Regions from separate parts of the Streptomyces sp. NPDC029164 genome, predicted to be linked through region 1. Evidence: riboswitches for the same ligand, from Rfam matches in the RefSeq annotation. Region 1 holds a riboswitch; the other holds the start of a gene.

Region 1 (7,812 bases):
TTCGAGGCGCCCGACGGAGCCCACGAGTCGGGCTTCCCCATAGTCAACGTCCAGTCCGACCCGCGCGTGCCCGTACCGGGCCAGACGGCCACCATCGTGCCCATCGAGAACGGCCAGTGGCAGGCCACCCTCTCCGGCACCCGCGGCGGCCAGCCCACCGGCGATCCCGACGCGTTCATCCCGTTCGCCAAGGGCATCCGGGACCCGATCGTCGGCGAGCTCCTGGAGGGCCGCAAGCCCCTCACGGACGTGGCCGTCACCAAGGGCACCGCCAACCGCCGGATCTTCTTCGAGAAGGTCGAGCTGCCCGACGGCTTCTTCGCCGTCGGCGACTCGGTCGCCACCTTCAACCCGCTCTACGGGCAGGGCATGACCGTCGCCGCCCAGGGGATGCTCGCCGTACGGTCCCTGCTCCGGGCCAGGGGACTCCCCCACCCCGCCTTCGGGCGCGAGGCACAGCGCGCGATCGCCCCGCAGGTGGCGACCGCCTGGGACCTCGCCACCTCGCAGGACATCCTCTACCCCGGCGCCACCGGCATGAAGCCGCGGACCGGGGCCGGGCTGCTCAACGGGTACGTCAGCCGGCTGATGACGGGGGCCACCACCCGGGAGGCGCTCACCGCCGCCTTCCTCCAGGTCATCACCATGAGCACCGCGCCCACCCACTGGCTCCGGCCGTCGGTGGTCTGGAACGTCCTGCGCGCCTCCGACCGCGGCGCGCTGAAGGCGCCGCCGCTCACCGCCGCCGAACGGACGGTCGCCGGGCTCGACCAGCGGGCCGATCCGGTCGATCCCGTCGGCCGGGCCCGGTGAAGAGCGGCCTGATCCTCTACGTGCCGGGGGCGCTGCTGATCCTGACCCTGCTGGTCAAGGCGCCCACCCTGCACCGGAGGTGGGACCAGCCCCCGATGCGTGCCGTCTGCGCGCTGCTGGTCATGGGCTGTCTCGTGCTGTTCCTGGCGGCGCCGCCGACGATCGCGGCGGTCAACCGTTTCACCGGGGTGGCCAACTTCTCGGCCCCGCTCGTGTTCGGCCTGATCACCGCGTTCTCCGGGTCGTGCGTGGTGCTGGTCCTGCAGTGGGGCGGCGGCCCGCCGGCCGTGGTGCGCCGGGCCACCCGGCTGACGGTGGCCGTGTACGGCGGGGTCGCGGTGGCGATCATCGTCCTCTTCGTGATCGGCGAGGCGCCGGTGGAACGCCTGCGGGACCTGGACACGTACTACGCCGACACCCCGTGGATCCGGGAGATGATCGTCTGCTACCTGCTGGCGCACACGGTCGGCAGCTCCGCACTGACCCTGCTGACCGGGCGGTGGCTGCGCCGCACCCACCCCTCCCTGCGGCCGCTGCGCACCGGACTGGCCCTGATCATGACCGGCGGGCTGCTGGACCTCGGCTACCTCGTCGCCAAGTGGACCGCGCTGGGTGCCCGCTGGAGCGGCCGCGACTGGGACGGCCTGTCCACGGACGCGGCGCCGCCGCTGGCCGCGGGGGCGGCCCTGATGGTGGCGACCGGCTTCATCGTGCCGCTGGTGGGCGGGTCGGCGACCTGGCGGGACTTCAGCGAGTACCGGGGGCTGCACCCGCTGTGGAAGGCCCTGCGGGGCTTCGCCGCGTCCGGTGTGCGGACGGTTCCGCTCACCTGGTGGTCACCTGTCGGGATCCGGCTGATCCACCGCGAGTCCGTCATCGACGACGGGATCCTGGCGGTCGCCCGCTGGTTCGACCCCTGCGTGCGCCGGGCGGCGTACGAGGCCGCGCGCGAGCAGGGCCTGAGCGAGGCCCGGGCCGAGGTGGTCGCCGACGCCGCCATGCTCGCCGCCGCGTGCGGGCGCAGGGCCGCCGCCGTCGACACGGACACGGACACAGCCCACACCACCACCGCCGGAACCGGCGCCGGCTCCGTACCCCTGCCGGACTGCGAGCCGCCACGGCTGTCCGGCCGGCCGCTGACCGCCCTGGCCCGCGAGTTCCGCGCCTCCCCCATCGTCGCCGCCGCCCGGGCCGCCGCCGTACGCGCCTAGCCCTGGCCGGGAGCCGCGCAGGCCGGGTGGGCTAGGGGGGCGGTTGTGCCGGGGCCGGGCGCCGGTTTGCTGCGCCGCTCGGGCGGGGGCCGGGGTGGGGTGGGGGCCGGTCGTGCCGGGGCCGGGCGCGCGCCGGGGTGTCTCCTCGGGCGCCGAACGTGGCGAGGGGCCGGAGAGCGGAGCCTTGTTGTGTTCGGCGCCCTGCGGGGATCACCCCGACACACACCCGACCCCGGCCCAACCGGCCCGGCTGCTACCCAGCCCCTGCGGCTCCTCGGCACCATCCAGCTCGACTCCAGCCCCTCCGGCGTTTGAGGAGCGGGGTCCGGGGCAGAGCCCCGAATCTTTGAGCCGCACCAATCGGCCTCGCCGCACCACCCAGCCTCGCCGCACCAATCCAGCCCCGCCGGCGTTTGAGGCGCGGGGTCCGGGGCAGAGCCCCGAATCTTTGAGCCGCACCAATCGGCCTCGCCGCACCAATCCAGCCTCGCCGGCGTTTGAGGAGCGGGGTGCGGGGCGGAGCCCCGGCGGCGGACCGGGACACGGGGAGTCGGGGAAGACGGGACGCCCCGAGCCCGAAGGGCCGGCTGGCTCAGAGCTCCGCGAGGTCCAGCCCGGCCTGCGCGGCGGCCGCCTGGACGGTCTGCTCCAGCAGGACGGCGATGGTCATCGGGCCGACACCGCCCGGCACCGGGGTGATCAGCGAGGCGCGCGCCGCGGCGGACTCGAAGTGGACGTCGCCGACGTTGCCCTCGTTGTACCCGGCGTCCAGGACCACCGCGCCCGGCTTGATGTCCTCGCCCCGGATGAACTCGGCCTTGCCCACGGCGGCGACCAGGACGTCCGCCTGGCGCACGATCGAGGGCAGGTCCACGGTGCGGGAGTGGCAGTAGGTGACGGTGGCGTTCTGCTCCAGCAGCAGCATCCCGGCCGGCTTGCCCAGGATGGCGCTGCGGCCGACGACGACGGCGTGCTTGCCGGTCAGGTCCACGTCGTAGGCGGCGAGCAGGCGCATGATGCCGCCGGGGGTGCAGGAGACGAAGCCCGGCAGCCCGAAGCCCATGGCGGCGAAGGAGTGCATGGTGACCCCGTCGACGTCCTTGCCCGGGGCGATGGCCTCGAAGGCCGCGCGCTCGTCGATGTGGTGCGGGACGGGGTGCTGGAGCAGGATGCCGCTGATCTCCGGGTCCTCGGAGAGCGCGGTGAGGGTGGCCACCAGCTCCTCGGTGGTGGTCCCGGCCGGCAGCTCGACGTGGCGGGAGGTGATCCCGGCCTTGGCGCAGCGGTTCTGCTTCATGCGTACGTAGGTCACGGACGCGGGGTCCTCGCCGACCAGCACGGTCGCGAGGCAGGGCGCGGTGCCGGTGCGCTCGGTGATCTTCGCCGCGTACGCGGCGGTCTGCTCCGAGATGCGGCGGGCGAGGGCGGTGCCGTCCATCAGCTGGGCAGAGGCAGTCTGGGCAGTCGTCACGGGGTCTCCTGAACGTCGCTGCGGATCGCGGTTCGCCCAGGCGCGCGGCAGTCGACGTACCGGAGTACGCCGGGCCGCTCCCCGGTGGTGATCCACCCGAACGCCAGTCACGGCCCGCCGTCCACTGTAGTCGACATATCCGGTGGATGACCGGCGCCCGACCTGGGACGATCGATACATGACGCGCACTTTCGACCATCTTGTCGCCGAGGCCGAGTCCGTCTCCGTGGACGGCTGGGACTTCTCGTGGCTCGACGGCAGGGCGACCGAGCAGCGCCCCTCCTGGGGCTACCAGCGGCTGCTGGCCGAGCGCCTGTCCCGGGTCCGGTCGGCCCTGGACATCCAGACCGGCGGCGGCGAGGTCCTCGCCGGGTCCGGGCCCCTGCCCCCGCTGATGGCCGCCACCGAGTCCTGGCCGCCCAACATCGAGAAGGCGACCCGGCTGCTGCACCCGCTGGGCGCGGTGGTGATCGCCGACTCCGACGAGCCCCCGCTGCCCTTCGGCGACGCGGCCTTCGAGCTGGTGACCAGCCGGCACCCGGTGACCATCTGGTGGGAGGAGATCGCGCGGGTGCTGACGCCGGGCGGCACCTACCTCTCGCAGCAGGTCGGCCCGGCGAGCGTCTTCGAGCTCGTCGAGTACTTCCTCGGCCCGCAGCCGGAGGCGGTCCGGCGCGGCCGGCACCCCGACGACGCGGTCGCCGAGGCCACGAAAGCGGGCCTCGAAGTCGTCGGTCTGCGCTCCGAACGTCTGCGCACGGAGTTCCACGACATCGGAGCCGTGATCTACTTTCTGAGGAAGGTGATCTGGATGGTGCCCGGCTTCACGGTCGGGCAGTACCGGGACCGGTTGCGCGAGCTGCACGAACAGATCGAACGCGAAGGTCCGTTCGTCGCGCACACCGCCCGCTTCCTCATCGAGGCCCGCAAAAAGGGCTGAAGGGAGGGTGGACGGATCCACGCCGAATTGGTTGCGCGGCCACAGCGTGGCGCAGGTCACTCAATTCAGCGCGTAACGAATCGACTCGGGCATGCGATGAACCGACAGGTGTCCTCGCGCGGCCCGGAATACAGACCCCCCTCGGGTCTGTTTCCCGAGTCCGCGCGATGATGTCCCGCTTACCCCTTATCTGTTCGCAACGAGAGGCTCCTTGTGTCGCTCAGCCCGTCCCGTACGTTCCCTCCGGAGATCGCCGAATCCGAGGCCCTGGTCGCGCTCGTCGAGCGCGGCCGCGAGCAGGGTCACATCAACGGTGACGACGTGCGCCAGGCCTTCGAGGCCGGCCGCATCCCGGTGGACCAGTGGAAGCGGGTCCTGCGCAGCCTGAACCAGGTCCTGGACGAGGAGGGTGTCGCCCTCCACGTCAGCGCGGCGCCCGCCACCAAGGCTGCCGCGAAGAAGCCCCGCAAGGCTGCCGCCGCCCCGGCCCGCACCGTGGCCAAGAAGGCCGCCGCCGCGCCGCGCCCCATCGGCGCGCGCAAGACCTCGGCCGCCAGCGCCGCCACGGCCACGGCCTCGGCGATATCCGCATCGCCGGCCGCCGCCGCCCCGGACGACGCGTCGGCCGAGGCCGCCGCCGAGCCGAAGAAGCGCACGGTCAAGAAGACCGCCGTCAAGAAGACCGCCGTGAAGAAGACCACCGCGGCGAAGAAGACCAGCGCCAAGGACGCCGACGAGGGCGAGACCCCCGTGGCGGAGGGCGAGGACTGGGCCGCCGAGGACCTGGCCGACGAGGCCGAGGAAGAGGCCCCCAAGGCCGGCGGCACCCAGGGCTTCGTCCTGTCCGACGACGACGAGGACGACGCCCCGGCGCAGACGGTCATGGTGGCCGGCGCCACCGCCGACCCCGTCAAGGACTACCTCAAGCTGATCGGCAAGGTGCCGCTCCTCAACGCCGAGCAGGAGGTGGAGCTCGCCAAGCGCATCGAGGCGGGTCTCTTCTCCGAGTACAAGCTCGAAGAGGAGGAGGACCACAAGCCCGCCTTCAAGCGCGAGCTGGAGATCCTCGTCGAGGACGGCCGCCGGGCGAAGAACCACCTGCTGGAGGCCAACCTCCGCCTCGTGGTCTCCCTCGCCAAGCGCTACACCGGCCGCGGCATGCTCTTCCTGGACCTGATCCAGGAGGGCAACGTCGGTCTGATCCGCGCCGTGGAGAAGTTCGACTACACCAAGGGCTTCAAGTTCTCCACGTACGCGACCTGGTGGATCCGGCAGGCGATCACGCGTGCCATGGCCGACCAGTCGCGCACCATCCGCATCCCCGTGCACATGGTCGAGATCATCAACAAGCTCGCCCGCGTGCAGCGCCAGATGCTCCAGGACCTGGGCCGCGAGCCCACTCCGGAGGAGCTGGGCAAGGAACTCGACATGACCCCCGAGAAGGTCATCGAGGTCCAGAAGTACGGCCGCGAGCCGATCTCCCTGCACACCCCCCTGGGTGAGGAGGGCGACAGCGAGTTCGGTGACCTCATCGAGGACTCCGAGGCGGTCGTGCCCGCGGACGCGGTGTCCTTCACCTTCCTCCAGGAGCAGCTCCAGTCGATCCTGGGCACGCTCTCGGAGCGCGAGGCGGGCGTGGTCTCCATGCGCTACGGCCTCAACGACGGCCAGCCGAAGACCCTGGACGAGATCGGCCGCGTGTACGGGGTCACCCGTGAGCGCATCCGCCAGATCGAGTCCAAGACGATGTCGAAGCTGCGCCACCCGTCGCGTTCGCAGGTGCTGCGCGACTACCTCGACTAAACGGCAGGGTGGGGGCTCCCTCCGGCGATGCCGGGGGGGGAGCCCCCACCTGTCCGGTCAGCTCGCGGAGTGCTCCAGCAGGTGTTTGAGCTTCTCCTCGCCGCGGGGCATCTCCTTGCGGACCACGGGCTTGACCACGAGGGGGACGAGGGCCCGGCCCATGCCGTGGCCCTCGAAGTCGACGGAGAGGGTGACGCGCGAGCGGGTCCCGCCGTCGAGGGGTTCGATCCTGCCCCGTACGTCCGGCCGGACCGGCCCGTCGACGCCGTGGAGGTGCCAGCTCCGCGGCGGGTCCATGGCCGTGTACTCCATGGTCGTGGGGATCCTCCGCCTGCCGATCCGCCGGGTGACCAGGATCCGGGAACCGACGTGGACGGGGAGGTCCCCCATGGGGATGGCGGACAGGGCACTGTCCTGCCACTCCGGCAGATGCGTGGGGTCCGTGACGTACGAGTAGACGTCCTCGGGCGTGCGGTCGATGTCGATGCTCTTGCTGATCGCGGACATGGCGACCCCTGGAGCCCCCCTGGGCGGCTTCTCCCTCCAAACTACCCCGCGGGCGAAACGGCGGCGCGCTGCTTGCGGGCGGCCATCACGGCGTACACGAGGACGCCCGCGAAGAGGAACAGCACGCCCTGGTAGACGGCCGCGTAGCCGGAACCGGCGACCAGCCACATCGAGAAGCCGAAGGCCAGGCAGGCGAGGGCGGCGTCGCGGACCAGGCGGCCGGGCCGGACCCGCTCCGGGCGCCCCGAGGCCAGGAAGTAGATCTGCGCGGCGGTGGAGAGCAGGTACGGGACCGTCGCGGTGAAGGTGGTGACGAGGACCAGGACCTCGAAGACCCGCGGGGAGCCGGCCGTGTAGTTGTAGACGGTCAGCGCCGAGGCGAGGGCGACCGTGACGAGGACGCCGGCCACGGGGACGCCGCGCTTCTTCGTCTCGAAGACCTTCGGGAAGAGCCCGTCCTTCGCCGCGGCGTACGGGGTCTGCGCGCTGAGCAGGGTCCAGCCGTTGAGCGCGCCCGCCATCGAGATCACGGCGGCGCAGGCGACGAGCGTGCCGCCCCAGGTCCCGCCGAACATGGCGTTGACGGCGTCGCTGAAGGGGGCCTCGGAGGAGACCAGCTTCTCGTGGGCGACCAGGCCGAAGACGGCGAGGGTGCCGAGCAGGTAGACGGTGGCGGCGCCCACGGTGCCGAGGATCGTGGCCCGGCCGACGTTGCGCTCCGGGTCGCGGACCTCGCCCGCGCTGACGGCGGCGGACTCGACGCCCAGGTAGCTGAAGAGCAGGATCGCGGCGGAGGCGGAGACCGCGCCGACCGCGCTCTGGCCGGTGGCCTGGAAGGGGCCGAGGTTGGCGGCGTCGAAGAAGAACAGCCCGCCCACGGCGACCAGCAGCAGCGGGACGAACTTCAGCACGGTGGAAACCAGTTGGACGGCGCCGACGTACCGGGTGCCGGCCAGGTTGGCGAGTGCCGGGAGCCACTGCACGCAGAGGGCGGCCAGGCACATGGACCACTGGTGCGCGCCGACGGCGGGGTAGAGCACGCCGAGGTAGCCGACGGCCGCCACCGC
Region 2 (11,321 bases), on a different contig from region 1:
TGCTTGAACGGTGTGACGAAATCGACCATCACACCGGCCAGGTCGGTCTTCAGCGCGCCGTAGCCCTTGCCCTCGTACTTCGCCTCCAGCTCGGCGATCGTCTCGCCCGTGAGGGTGGAGTAGATCGTGAGCAGGTTGCTGACGCCGGGCTTCTTCTCGGTGTCGAAGCGGATCTCGGCCTCGGTGTCGGTGACCGCGCTCTTGATCTTCTTCTCGGTGACCTTGGGCTCGTCGAGGAGGTTGATCAGGCCCTTGGGGGACGACGCGGACTTCGACATCTTGATCGCCGGGTCCTGGAGGTCGTAGATCTTCGCGACCTCCTTGACGATGTGCGCGGCGGGCAGGGTGAAGGTCCGGCCGTAGCGCTGGTTGAAGCGCTCGGCGAGGTCTCGGGTCAGCTCGATGTGCTGACGCTGGTCCTCGCCGACGGGGACGGCGTTCGCCTGGTACAGCAGGATGTCGGCGACCTGCAGGATCGGGTACGTGAACAGGCCGACGCTGGCGCTGTTGACACCGCCCTTGGCGGACTTGTCCTTGAACTGGGTCATCCGGCTGGCCTCGCCGAAACCGGTGATGCAGTTCATGACCCAGCCGAGCTGGGCGTGCTCGGGCACGTGGCTCTGGATGAAGAGCGTGCAGCGCTCGGGGTCCAGGCCGGCGGCGAGCAGCTGCGCGGCGGAGAGGCGGGTGTTCGCGCGGAGATCCTTCGGATCCTGCGGCATGGTGATCGCGTGCAGGTCGACGACCATGTAGAACGCGTCGTGCGTCTCCTGGAGGGCGACGTACTGGCGAATGGCTCCGAGGTAGTTCCCGAGGTGGAACGAACCGGAGGTGGGCTGGATGCCGGAGAGCGCGCGAGGACGATCAGAAGCCATGGCCCCATTCTCTCAGGTGCGGGGGCGGGCTCGGGCCCGCCACTGGCCGGATCCTTCCGGGTCGCGGCGACCCGGTCCCCACGGCTCCGGGGTACCGGGCGGTAGCGGTGCGTCCGGATCCAGCCCCGGCCGAGCGACCGCTTTCCGTTCCGGACGGGGCGTGCGCCTACCGCTGCGCGGGGCTCGGCGGGCGCCGCCCACACCCGCGGCGGAGCCCCAGCAGCGAGTCCGCGGGTCAGGACAGCGGGAGCCCCGGGGCCGGGAAGGCGGCCATCAGGTCGGCGACCTCCGCGCGGACCGCGGCCAGGGCCGGCTCGTCCCCCTTGGCCGCGGCGTCCACGGACCGGGCGATCCAGTCGGCGACGACCGGCATGTGCTCCGCCGACAGCCCGCGCGACGTCAGCGACGGCGTACCGATCCGCACCCCCGAGGGATCGAACGGCTTGCGCGGGTCGAACGGCACCGTGTTGTAGTTCACCACGATCCCCGCCCGGTCCAGGGCCTTCGCCGCGACCTTGCCCGGCACGTCCTTGCCCGTCAGGTCGATCAGGATCAGGTGGTTGTCGGTGCCGCCCGAGACCAGGTCGAAGCCCCGCTCCAGCAGCGCCGCCGCCAGCGCCTTCGCGTTGGCGACGACCGCGTGCGCGTACGAGACGAACGACGGCTGCGCCGCCTCGTGCAGCGCCACCGCGATGCCGGCCGTCGTCTGGTTGTGCGGGCCGCCCTGGAGGCCCGGGAAGACCGCCTTGTCGATGGCCTTCGCGTGCTCCTCGCGGCACATCAGCATCGCGCCCCGCGGACCGCGCAGGGTCTTGTGCGTCGTGGTGGAGATGACGTCCACGTGACCCGCCGGGGACGGGTGCGCGCCGCCCGCGATCAGGCCCGCGATGTGGGCCACGTCCGCGACCAGGACCGAGCCCGCCTCCTCGGCGATGGACGCGAAGGCCGCGAAGTCGATCGTGCGCGGCAGGGCGGTGCCGCCGCAGAAGATCAGCTTGGGCCGCTCGGCGAGCGCCAGGTCGCGCACGGCGTCGTAGTCGATGAGCCCGGTGTCGGCCTGGACGCCGTACTGCACGCCCCGGAACCACGAGCCGGTCGCCGAGACGCCCCAGCCGTGCGTGAGGTGGCCGCCCATCGGCAGGGCCATGCCCATCACGGTGTCGCCCGGCTTCGCGAAGGCCAGGTACACGGCCAGGTTGGCCGGCGAGCCGGAGTACGGCTGCACGTTCGCGTGGTCCACGCCGAACAGGCCCTTCGCCCGCTCGACCGCCAGGGCCTCGACGCGGTCGATGTTCTGCTGGCCCTCGTAGTAACGGCGGCCGGGGTAGCCCTCGCTGTACTTGTTCTGCAGCACGGTGCCGGAGGCCTCCAGGACGGCCGCGGACACGTAGTTCTCACTGGGGATCAGGCGCAGGGTCTGCGCCTGGAGGACTTCCTCCGCCGCGACGAACGACGCCAGTTCGGGGTCGGTCGCGAGAAGGGCGGGATGGCGGCTCGCGGACATGGCGGGCTCCTCCGGGGTCGATGTGATCGGTACCCCGCGAGGCCCAGGCGAGCGGCCCTGAATGCGGTCGAACGCGCACGACTCCCCCGGAGTTCGTTCTCCGTGCGCCAGTCGCCGTGCGTACCGCCCACCTTAGCGGGCGCGCGACGGCCGCCGCGCGACGCGGAAGGTTTCTGCATCCGGCATCAGAGCGACGATAAGAAGACGACGATAAGAAGGGTGACGCCACCCTCGTCACCGCCGCACCGGGCAAGACGGACGATCGGAGACCCCGTGTCGACAACTGCTGATGTCATCCGCTCCGCTGACGCGCACAGCGCGCACACCTACCATCCGCTGCCCGTCGTCGTCGCGTCCGCGGACGGTGCGTGGATGACCGACGTGGAGGGCCGCAGATACCTCGACATGCTCGCGGGATACTCCGCCCTCAACTTCGGGCACGGCAACCGGCGTCTGATCGATGCCGCCCGGGCCCAGCTGGAGCGGGTCACGCTCACCTCGCGCGCCTTCCACCACGACCGGTTCGCCGACTTCTGTACCGAGCTCGCCGCACTCTGCGGCAAGGAGATGGTGCTGCCGATGAACACGGGCGCGGAGGCCGTGGAGACGGCGGTGAAGACCGCCCGCAAGTGGGGCTACGAGGTCAAGGGCGTCCCGGACGGGCACGCCAAGATCGTGGTCGCCGCCGACAACTTCCACGGCCGGACCACGACCGTCGTCTCCTTCTCGACGGACCACGACGCCCGCGACCACTTCGGTCCGTACACGCCGGGCTTCGAGATCGTCCCGTACGGGGACCTCACCGCGCTGTCCCATGCCGTCACCGAGAACACCGTGGCCGTGCTTCTGGAGCCGATCCAGGGCGAGGCGGGGGTGCTGGTGCCGCCCGCCGGGTACCTGAGCGGCGTACGGGAACTGACCCGCGAGCGGAACGTCCTCTTCATGGCGGATGAGATCCAGTCGGGGCTGGGGCGGACCGGGAAGACCTTCGCCTGCGAGCACGAGGGGGTCGTCCCCGACGTCTACATCCTCGGCAAGGCGCTCGGCGGCGGCGTGGTGCCGGTGTCGGCCGTCGTCGCCGACCGGGACGTGCTCGGGGTGTTCCGGCCGGGGCAGCACGGGTCCACCTTCGGCGGGAACCCGCTCGCGTGCGCCGTCGCCCTGGAGGTCGTCGCGATGCTGCGGACCGGCGAGTTCCAGCAGCGCGCCACCGAGCTGGGCGACCACCTGCACCACGAGCTGGGCCTGCTGGTCGGCGGGGGCGCCGTGACCGCCGTACGGGGCCGCGGGCTGTGGGCGGGCGTGGACATCGCCCCGGGCCACGGGACGGGCCGGGAGATCTCCGAGAAGCTGATGGACCGGGGGGTGCTGGTGAAGGACACCCACGGATCGACCATCCGGCTCGCCCCGCCGCTGGTGATCAGCAAGGAGGACCTGGACTGGGGGCTGGACCAGCTCCGGGCGGTGCTGGCCTGAGCCCCCGGACAGGGCTCAGAGGATCACGTGGGGCAGGAAGCGGGCGTACTCGTCCGTGACCGGCCCCGCCGATTCGCGGATGCCGAGCCCCGCCGCCTCGTCCTCGACGACCCACGCGCCGAGCACCACCCGGTTGCCGTCGAAGTCGGGCAGCGGGGCCAGGCCCTGGAAGCAGTACCGCTCGCCCTCCTCCGGTACGAAGGGCTCGCCGCCCTCGCCCGGTCCGTGCAGGGTGACGCCCGCGCCCTCACGGCCGAGGAGGGGCTTCGCCACGTAGCCGGCGGATCCGGCCTCGGCCAGCTCGCGCGGTCCGTCGAGGTAGGCGGGCAGCAGGTTCGGATGCTCGGGGAAGAGCTCCCACAGGATCGCCAGCAGCGCCTTGTTGGAGAGCAGCATCTTCCACAGGGGTTCGATCCAGCAGGTGGTGCCGGTGCCGCCGCCGTGGTCGTACGTGCCGAGGACCTGCGGGCCGAACGCGTCGGTGGCCAGCCACTCCCACGGGTAGAGCTTGAAGCAGCTGCGGATGAAGCCGAGCTTCTCGTCCACGAACCGGCCGGACAGGCTGTCCCAGCCGATCTGCTCGACCGAGAGGGCGTGCGTGGCCAGGCCGGCCTGCTCCGCCGTTTCCTGGAGGTAGGCGACCGTCATCAGGTCCTCGCCGAGCTCGTCGGTCTCGGAGTGCGCGAAGTGCAGCGGGCCGGGCGGCAGCAGCTCGGCCTGGCGGCGCCAGGCGTCGACGAGGCGCTCGTGGAGGGAGTTCCACTGGTCGGCGCCGGGGAACCGGTCCTCCATCCAGAACCACTGCGGGCTGGCCGCCTCCACGAGGGAGGTGGGGGTGTCGGCGTTGTACTCCAGCATCTTGGCCGGGCTGCCGGAGCCGTCGTAGCGCAGGTCGAAACGGCCGTAGAGAGAGGGCTGTTCGGCGCGCCGGCGCCAGGACTCGGCGATCAGCGCGGCCAGCCCGGTATCGGTGATGCCGAGGTCGGCGAAGCGGTCGTGCTCGACGATGTGCGCGGCCGCCGCCAGGCACATGGCGTGCAGCTCCTCGACGACGTTCTCCAGGGCCTCGACCTCGGGGAGGGAGAACGAGTAGTACGCGCTCTCGTCCCAGTAGGGGCGCAGGGAGTCGTCGGGGTAGCGGGTGAGGGGATAGATGAGCCCCTGCTCCTCGACGGTCTTCTGCCAGCCGGGGCGGGGCTCGATGGTGTGCCTCTGCATGGGGTCCGGTTTCCTCAGCCGCCGCTGGAGCCGGAGCTGCTGTGGCCGCCGATGCCGCCGCGGGTGACGGCGGACTTGTCGAAGCTGCCGCCGGAGACCTTGCCGCTGCTGACGTAGCCGCCGTAGTAGTAGGCGCCGCGGCCGCCGCTCTTGCACTCCTTGTTGTTCAGGTGCTCCAGCGTGGAGCGGGAGGCGCAGCGCTTGTCGGGCTCGTCGCTGCTGCCGCAGGCCACGAGGGTGGCCGCGAGCAGGCCCATGCCGCCGAGGGCGACCGCGCCGGAGCGCATACGGCGCTGATTGGTGCTGCTGCTGTCCATGTCTGCTGCTCCCCCTGGGGCCTGGCGTGCTGCCGACAGAGTAGAGCGGTGGCCCCGGCCGATGGAATCCGGCCGCCGTGAGATCCGTGACCTAGAGTCAGTTCGTGCTCATTGGGATGGTTTGCGCACTCGGTGCGGCGGTGTGCTTCGGTACGGCGTCCGTTCTGCAGGCGGTCGCGGCGCGGGCGGCGGAGCCGGGCTCGGGGTCCGGGGTGGACGCGGCCCTGTTCCTGCGCGCCGTACGGCAGTGGCGGTACCTGCTGGGTCTCGGCCTCGACGCGGTCGGCTTCGTCCTCCAGATCATCGCGCTGCGCCATGTCCCGATCTACGCGGTGGGGGCCGCGCTGGCCGCGAGCCTGGCGGTGACGGCGGTGGTCGCGGCGCGGCTGCTGCGGGTGCGGCTGGCCCGGACCGAGTGGGCTGCGGTGTGGGTGGTGTGCGCGGGGCTGCTGATGCTCGGGCTCGCCGCCGGGGAGGAGGGCTCGGGCACCGGGTCGCTCGCGCTGGAGCTGGGGCTGCTGGCGGTGGCCGGACTGGTGCTGGTGGTCGGCGCGGTGGCGGGGCGGCTCCCGGACGGGCCGCGGGCACTGGTCCTGGGCCTCGCCGCGGGGACGGGCTTCGGGGTGGTCGAGGTCTCGGTGCGGCTCATCGACTCCCCGTGGGACCTGCGCAACCCGGCCCTGTACGCACTCCTGCTGGGCGGCGGCGCGGCCTTCCTGCTGCTCACCTCCGCGCTCGCGCGCGGCTCGGTGACGGCGGCGACGGCGGGCATGGTCCTCGGCGAGACGATCGGCCCGGCGGTGGTGGGCGTGGCCTGGCTCGGCGACCGCACCCGCGAGGGCCTGGCCTGGCTGGCGGTGACGGGCTTCGTGGTAGCGGTCGCCGGCTCCCTGGCCCTGGCCCGCTTCGGCGAACCGGCCCCTCCGTCCCCGGGAGGGTGACCAGGGCGATTGTCTTGGCCCGTCTGCCAGCTGCGGCCCGTCGTGCCGGGGCTCCGCCCCGAGCCCCGGCAGCCGGGCCGCGGGCAGCCCCGTCAGGGAAGGGCGGCGGCGAGGGCGGCCAGCGTCGGGGACCACGCGCTGTCAGACGGCGTCCCGTAGCCCACGACCACCGCATCCCGCGCGGGCAGCGCAACCGCCTCCGGGTGCCGGAAGCTCGACAGGCCGTGCAGGGCCACGCCGGCCGGGCCCGCCTGCAAACCCGGTCGGCCGGTCAGCCGGTCAGCCCGTCGGCCGGAACGCGGCCAGAGCCGCCGCGTGGTGCTCCTGCGTGACCTGCCACTCGGCGGCCGGGCCCGCGGTCAGCACCGCCCACTTGCCGCCGTCCGACGCGAACAGGACGCGTTCGACGCCGCGCCGCAGCCCGTGCGACTCATCGCTGTCGTACTGGTAGACGAGCTCGGCCGCCCCGGAGCCGCCGGGGACCGGGCCGACGCGCACCTCCTGGTACCCCCGGGTGGCGCTCCGCAGGTAGCCGGAGGCCTGGGTGACCGCTTCGAGCGGGCTGAGCTCCGGCTCCGAGACCCGGAAGACCTGGATCAGCGCGGTCCGGTCGGCCGAGCGGTAGAAGACCCCTTCCTTGAGCTCTTCCCGCACCCAGCCCGCCGGGACGGCGACGGTGAAGCCCGCCGGGTCCTGCTTGGTCTCGTGGGCCCCCGCCCCTGTCCCGGGCCCGGTGCCGGTCGGACTCGGACTCGGGCCCGGACTGCGACTCGTACCGGTCCCGCCCGTCGGGGAGCCGGAGGCAGTGGGCGATCCCGTCCCGGACGGTTCCCCGCCGGACCAGGACGGCGTGCCCGAGGCCACCGTCCCGTTCTTCCCCGCGCGGTTCGCGTCGTCCGTGTCACGGGCCAGGAACCACACCGCCCCGGCGCCGATCGCGACGGAGGCGACCGCGATGCCCGCCGTCACCGGAGTCCGCCACCGGCCGCGCGGCCCGCCGGAGGGCGGCAGGTGACCGGGCTGCGGCGGTACGGGCGGCGGGTATCCGGGGTCGGAGCCGTACGGCGGCTGCGGCGCGGTCGGCGCCCCGTACGGGGGCGGGGCCGGCGCCCCCGGCCCGAGCGGGTCGTACGGCGGCGCGCCCGACGGCTGCGGCGGAACCGGCGGCAGGCCCGGCGGCGGCCCGGCCGGCGGCCCCGCCGGGGCCTGGTCCACCACCCAGCGCTGAGCCTGGGCGTCCCAGCGGCGCGGCCCGGACGGCGGCTGTGCCGGAGCCACGGCTCAGCCCCCCAGCGCGCCGAGCAGGCTGCCCAGGGCAGCGGCCGCGCTCACCGACTCCACCAGCGGAGCCCACCGCGCCAGCGCCGCGCGCAGCCGGGCGGGCAGCCCGGGGCGGATCGTCTCGGCGCCTTCCAGCTGCTCGGCGATCCCGTCCAGTTCGGCGTCGAGGGCGGTTCGGTCGGCGCCCCGGGGTGCCTCCCGTACGAGCGCCTCGCGCAGGGTGAGCACCGCCTCCAGCAGCTGCGCCGCGTCGGGTGCGCTCGCTCCCGTACCGCCGTGGTGGACGGTGTTGGTGTTGTTGGAGCCGCCGAAACTGACGGCGCTGTCGTGGAAGCTGCCGATCCGCACTCCGGGCTCCGGCCCGCTGCCGCTCCCGCTTCCGCTATCTGTCGCCATGGCTCCCCCTGTGTGTGCTGTTGTGGTTGCCGCTGCCGCCGAAGCTGGCCGCGCTGCCGTACATCGCCCCCACGTACGTGGCGCCTTCGGCGAGGTAGATGCCGGCGCGCTGCGCGAACGCCTCGGTGTGCCAGCCGCCTTCGTGCAGGACCAAGGTAATACCGGCGACGACCCGGTCCTGAATGGTCTTCAAGTACCTGTCGAGGTCCATGAGATGGAACAGCGAGCCGTTGTCCTGCGAGGCGAGTTCGCGCACGGACACGCGCGGTCCCTCCGGCCGGGCCCCGCGGTGACCGCCGGCCGCGATCTTCACCCAGCTCGCGATGCCGCGGCCCAGGGTGACGAGAGAGGCCGTGAAGGATCCGGGGGTGTGGCGCAGGGCCCAGACCGCCTTCCCGAACCGGTTGTTGTTCAGGTAGCGGTGGGCGTCCGCGTCGGCGTTGTGGAAGGCGACGTGGACGGGCAGCAGCACGTGCGGCGCCAGCTCCACCATCATCATGCCGCCCTGGGTGTGGACCCGTACGAACAGGGTGACGACCATGTTCTCGTCCCAGCCGCCGACGCGGATGCGCAGGAAGTGCCGGCGGCGTTCGCCGCCCTCCTCGATGGCCACGGCCCGGTGCGTCTCGAAGTCCGCCCGCAGGTGCGGGCCTTCGTCGCGGTGCCCCAGCCCGTCGCCGGGCAGGAACACGCACTGGTCGACGACCAGCTCTTGCATCCGGTCGAATACGGCGGCCTGGGCCTCGGGGGACCCGTGCGGCGAGGGCACCCGCAGCCGCTCCACCAGCGGGACGATCCCCTCCAGGATGCGGGCGTTGGTGAGCGGCTCCGGTGTGGTGCCGGCGGGCAGGTCCTCGCGGGGGCGCAGTTCGAAGCACTGCTGCCAGGGGCGGTAGGCCTGACCGGCCCCGGCGAAGGGGTCGTTGATGTCGTACATGATCAGCGGCGAGTGCTGCTCGTCGATGATGCGCCGCCGCACCCGCGCGAACCGTACGTTCACCTCGACCTCGGCGGGATCGGCCGGCCGGTGGGCGTACCGGTCCCGGTTGAGGTCGTTGGCGATGGTCCGGGCGACGTACCCGCGCTGGAGGCCCACGACGGTGACGACCGCGGCGAAGACGGCCGGCACCCACCCGATGACGAATCCGGTCGCCGCGCCCCCGATGCCCTGCGAGAAGATCAGGGCGCCGAGGCCGACCGGACCGCCGAGCGTGTCGTCGAAGGCGCCGAGCAGGGCCAGCCAGATCCCGAGGACCAGGATCACGATGACGGCCAGGTTCCACCAGGCGTAGATCCGCACCACGACGGACAGGAGGCGCGCCAGCAGGCCGGACCGCGCCCTGAGCCAGCCGGCGAGGCTCAGCAGCAGGAACGGGACGAGCAGCAGCGCGAGGGCGCCCCCGGTCAGGACGGAACCCACGAACCAGGCGCCGAGTACGCCGAGCGCCCAGCCGAGTTCGGCGCGGCGGGCGCGGAGGGCGTGGGCGAGGACGCGTGAGGCGTCGAACCCGTAGGAGGGCGCGACGATCCGCTCCTCGTGGATGTACAGCTCCTTGATCACCCGATCGCGGTACCCGGCGTCGAGGTAGGTGCCCGCGCACAGGAAGCGGCCGGCCTCGCTGAACGCGGGTTCGACGGGGGGACGGCCGCGGTGGAGGTCGTCCTGCCGCCCGCCGGTGGGCTGAGGGGGAATCGGGCTCTCGGTCACCGACCGACCTTAGATTTCCCCTACATCATTCGACAGGCGTAAACACGCCAAAGCGCCCCGGCCGGTTGGGGCCGGGGCGCTTGGGTCCGCGCTTCCCGCCGAGGTGTTCGCACTCCTCGGCGGGAAGGACGGATCAGATCAGGCCGAGCTCGCGGACCGCGTCGCGCTCCTCCGACAGCTCCTGGACGGAGGCGTCGATGCGGGTGCGGGAGAACTCGTTGATGTCCAGGCCCTGGACGATCTCGTACTTGCCGTCCGTGCAGGTGACGGGGAAGGAGGAGATCAGACCGGCCGGGACGCCGTAGGAGCCGTCCGACGGGATGCCCATCGAGGTCCAGTCGCCCTCGGCGGTGCCGTTGACCCAGGTGTGCACGTGGTCGATGGCGGCGTTGGCGGCCGAGGCGGCCGAGGACGCGCCACGCGCCTCGATGATCGCGGCGCCGCGCTTGGCGACGGTCGGGATGAAGGTGTCGGCGAGCCACTGCTCGTCGCTGACGACCTCGGCGGCGTTCTTGCCGGCGATCTCCGCGTGGAAGATGTCCGGGTACTGGGTCGCCGAGTGGTTGCCCCAGATGGTGAGGCGCTTGATGTCGGAGACGGCGGCGCCGGTCTTCTGCGCGAGCTGCGAGATCGCGCGGTTGTGGTCCAGGCGGGTCATCGCGGTGAAGCGCTCGGCCGGTACGTCCGGGGCGGCGGCCTGCGCGATGAGCGCGTTGGTGTTGGCCGGGTTGCCCACGACCAGGACCTTGATGTCGTCCGCGGCGTTCGCGTTGATCGCGGCGCCCTGCGGCTTGAAGATGCCGCCGTTGGCGGAGAGCAGGTCGCCGCGCTCCATGCCCTTGGTGCGCGGGCGGGCGCCCACGAGCAGCGCGACGTTGGCGCCGGCGAAGCCCTGGTTCGGGTCGTCGAAGATGTCGATGCCCTTGAGCAGCGGGAAGGCGCAGTCGTCGAGCTCCATGGCGGTGCCCTCGGCGGCCTTCATGCCCTGGGGGATCTCCAGAAGACGGAGCTTGACCGGCACGTCCGCGCCGAGCAGGTGACCGGAGGCGATGCGGAAGAGCAGCGCGTAGCCGATCTGGCCGGCGGCGCCGGTGACGGTGACATTCACAGGAGTGCGGGTCATGGCCTTCTCCGTTTAGACAGCTGGCGGTGGGGCGTCCCTGCCCCATGTGCTGGAGGACGCCGCTCCCCTGTAAATCTTGACGTGAAGAGACATCCGCGGTCAGGCTATCCGACCCGGAAGCGGGCCAACCCCCGGGTCCCTGTGGTGCGTGGCACACGGACCCCGCCGTTTCGAAGGCGGAGCCGGTTCCAGGACCCCCGTTCGTCCCCCGTTTCGCCTACTCGACCAGAAGGACGCGGCCCGTCCGGTGGCCCTCGATCGACTTGACGCAGGCGTTCGCCGTGCGGCCCACCGGCACCGGGTCGAATCCCGCGAAGGTGTCCCCGTACGCGTCGAGGGACTCCTCGAAGACGGTGGGGCTGACGGCGTTGATGCGCCGGCGGCCGGGCAGTTCGATGGCCGCGGCCCGTACGAAGGCCTCGACCGCGCCGTTGGCGAGGGCGGCCACGGCGCCGGTGAGCAGGGGCTCGCGGGCCAGGGGT

Evidence for each region. A riboswitch is a leader RNA that binds a small molecule or an ion and turns the genes downstream of it on or off. The one in region 1 is predicted to bind ZMP and ZTP.
Region 2: another riboswitch for ZMP and ZTP. It lies ahead of ACZ4VT_RS29405 (serine hydroxymethyltransferase); the one in region 1 lies ahead of ACZ4VT_RS23410 (bifunctional 5,10-methylenetetrahydrofolate dehydrogenase/5,10-methenyltetrahydrofolate cyclohydrolase).

What each region holds. Positions count from the first base shown of each region.
Region 1 covers NZ_JBVHWW010000024.1:107,853-115,664, reverse strand. Annotated here, with positions in the region: gene ACZ4VT_RS23420 (NAD(P)/FAD-dependent oxidoreductase) at 1-813, shown strand, start outside; gene ACZ4VT_RS23415 (MAB_1171c family putative transporter) at 810-2,024, shown strand; gene ACZ4VT_RS23410 (bifunctional 5,10-methylenetetrahydrofolate dehydrogenase/5,10-methenyltetrahydrofolate cyclohydrolase) at 2,617-3,462, opposite strand; ZMP/ZTP riboswitch at 3,523-3,616, opposite strand; gene ACZ4VT_RS23405 (methyltransferase domain-containing protein) at 3,674-4,435, shown strand; gene ACZ4VT_RS23400 (RNA polymerase sigma factor) at 4,649-6,238, shown strand; gene ACZ4VT_RS23395 (SRPBCC family protein) at 6,296-6,745, opposite strand; gene ACZ4VT_RS23390 (amino acid permease) at 6,787-7,812, opposite strand, start outside.
Region 2 covers NZ_JBVHWW010000035.1:68,459-79,779, forward strand. Annotated here, with positions in the region: gene trpS (tryptophan--tRNA ligase) at 1-875, opposite strand, end outside; gene ACZ4VT_RS29405 (serine hydroxymethyltransferase) at 1,111-2,379, opposite strand; ZMP/ZTP riboswitch at 2,414-2,504, opposite strand; gene rocD (ornithine--oxo-acid transaminase) at 2,653-3,855, shown strand; gene ACZ4VT_RS29415 (glutathionylspermidine synthase family protein) at 3,871-5,073, opposite strand; gene ACZ4VT_RS29420 (hypothetical protein) at 5,088-5,390, opposite strand; gene ACZ4VT_RS29425 (DMT family protein) at 5,507-6,331, shown strand; gene ACZ4VT_RS29430 (hypothetical protein) at 6,611-7,609, opposite strand; gene ACZ4VT_RS29435 (hypothetical protein) at 7,613-8,008, opposite strand; gene ACZ4VT_RS29440 (hypothetical protein) at 7,995-9,716, opposite strand; gene ACZ4VT_RS29445 (malate dehydrogenase) at 9,850-10,839, opposite strand; gene ACZ4VT_RS29450 (Rossmann-fold NAD(P)-binding domain-containing protein) at 11,057-11,321, opposite strand, start outside.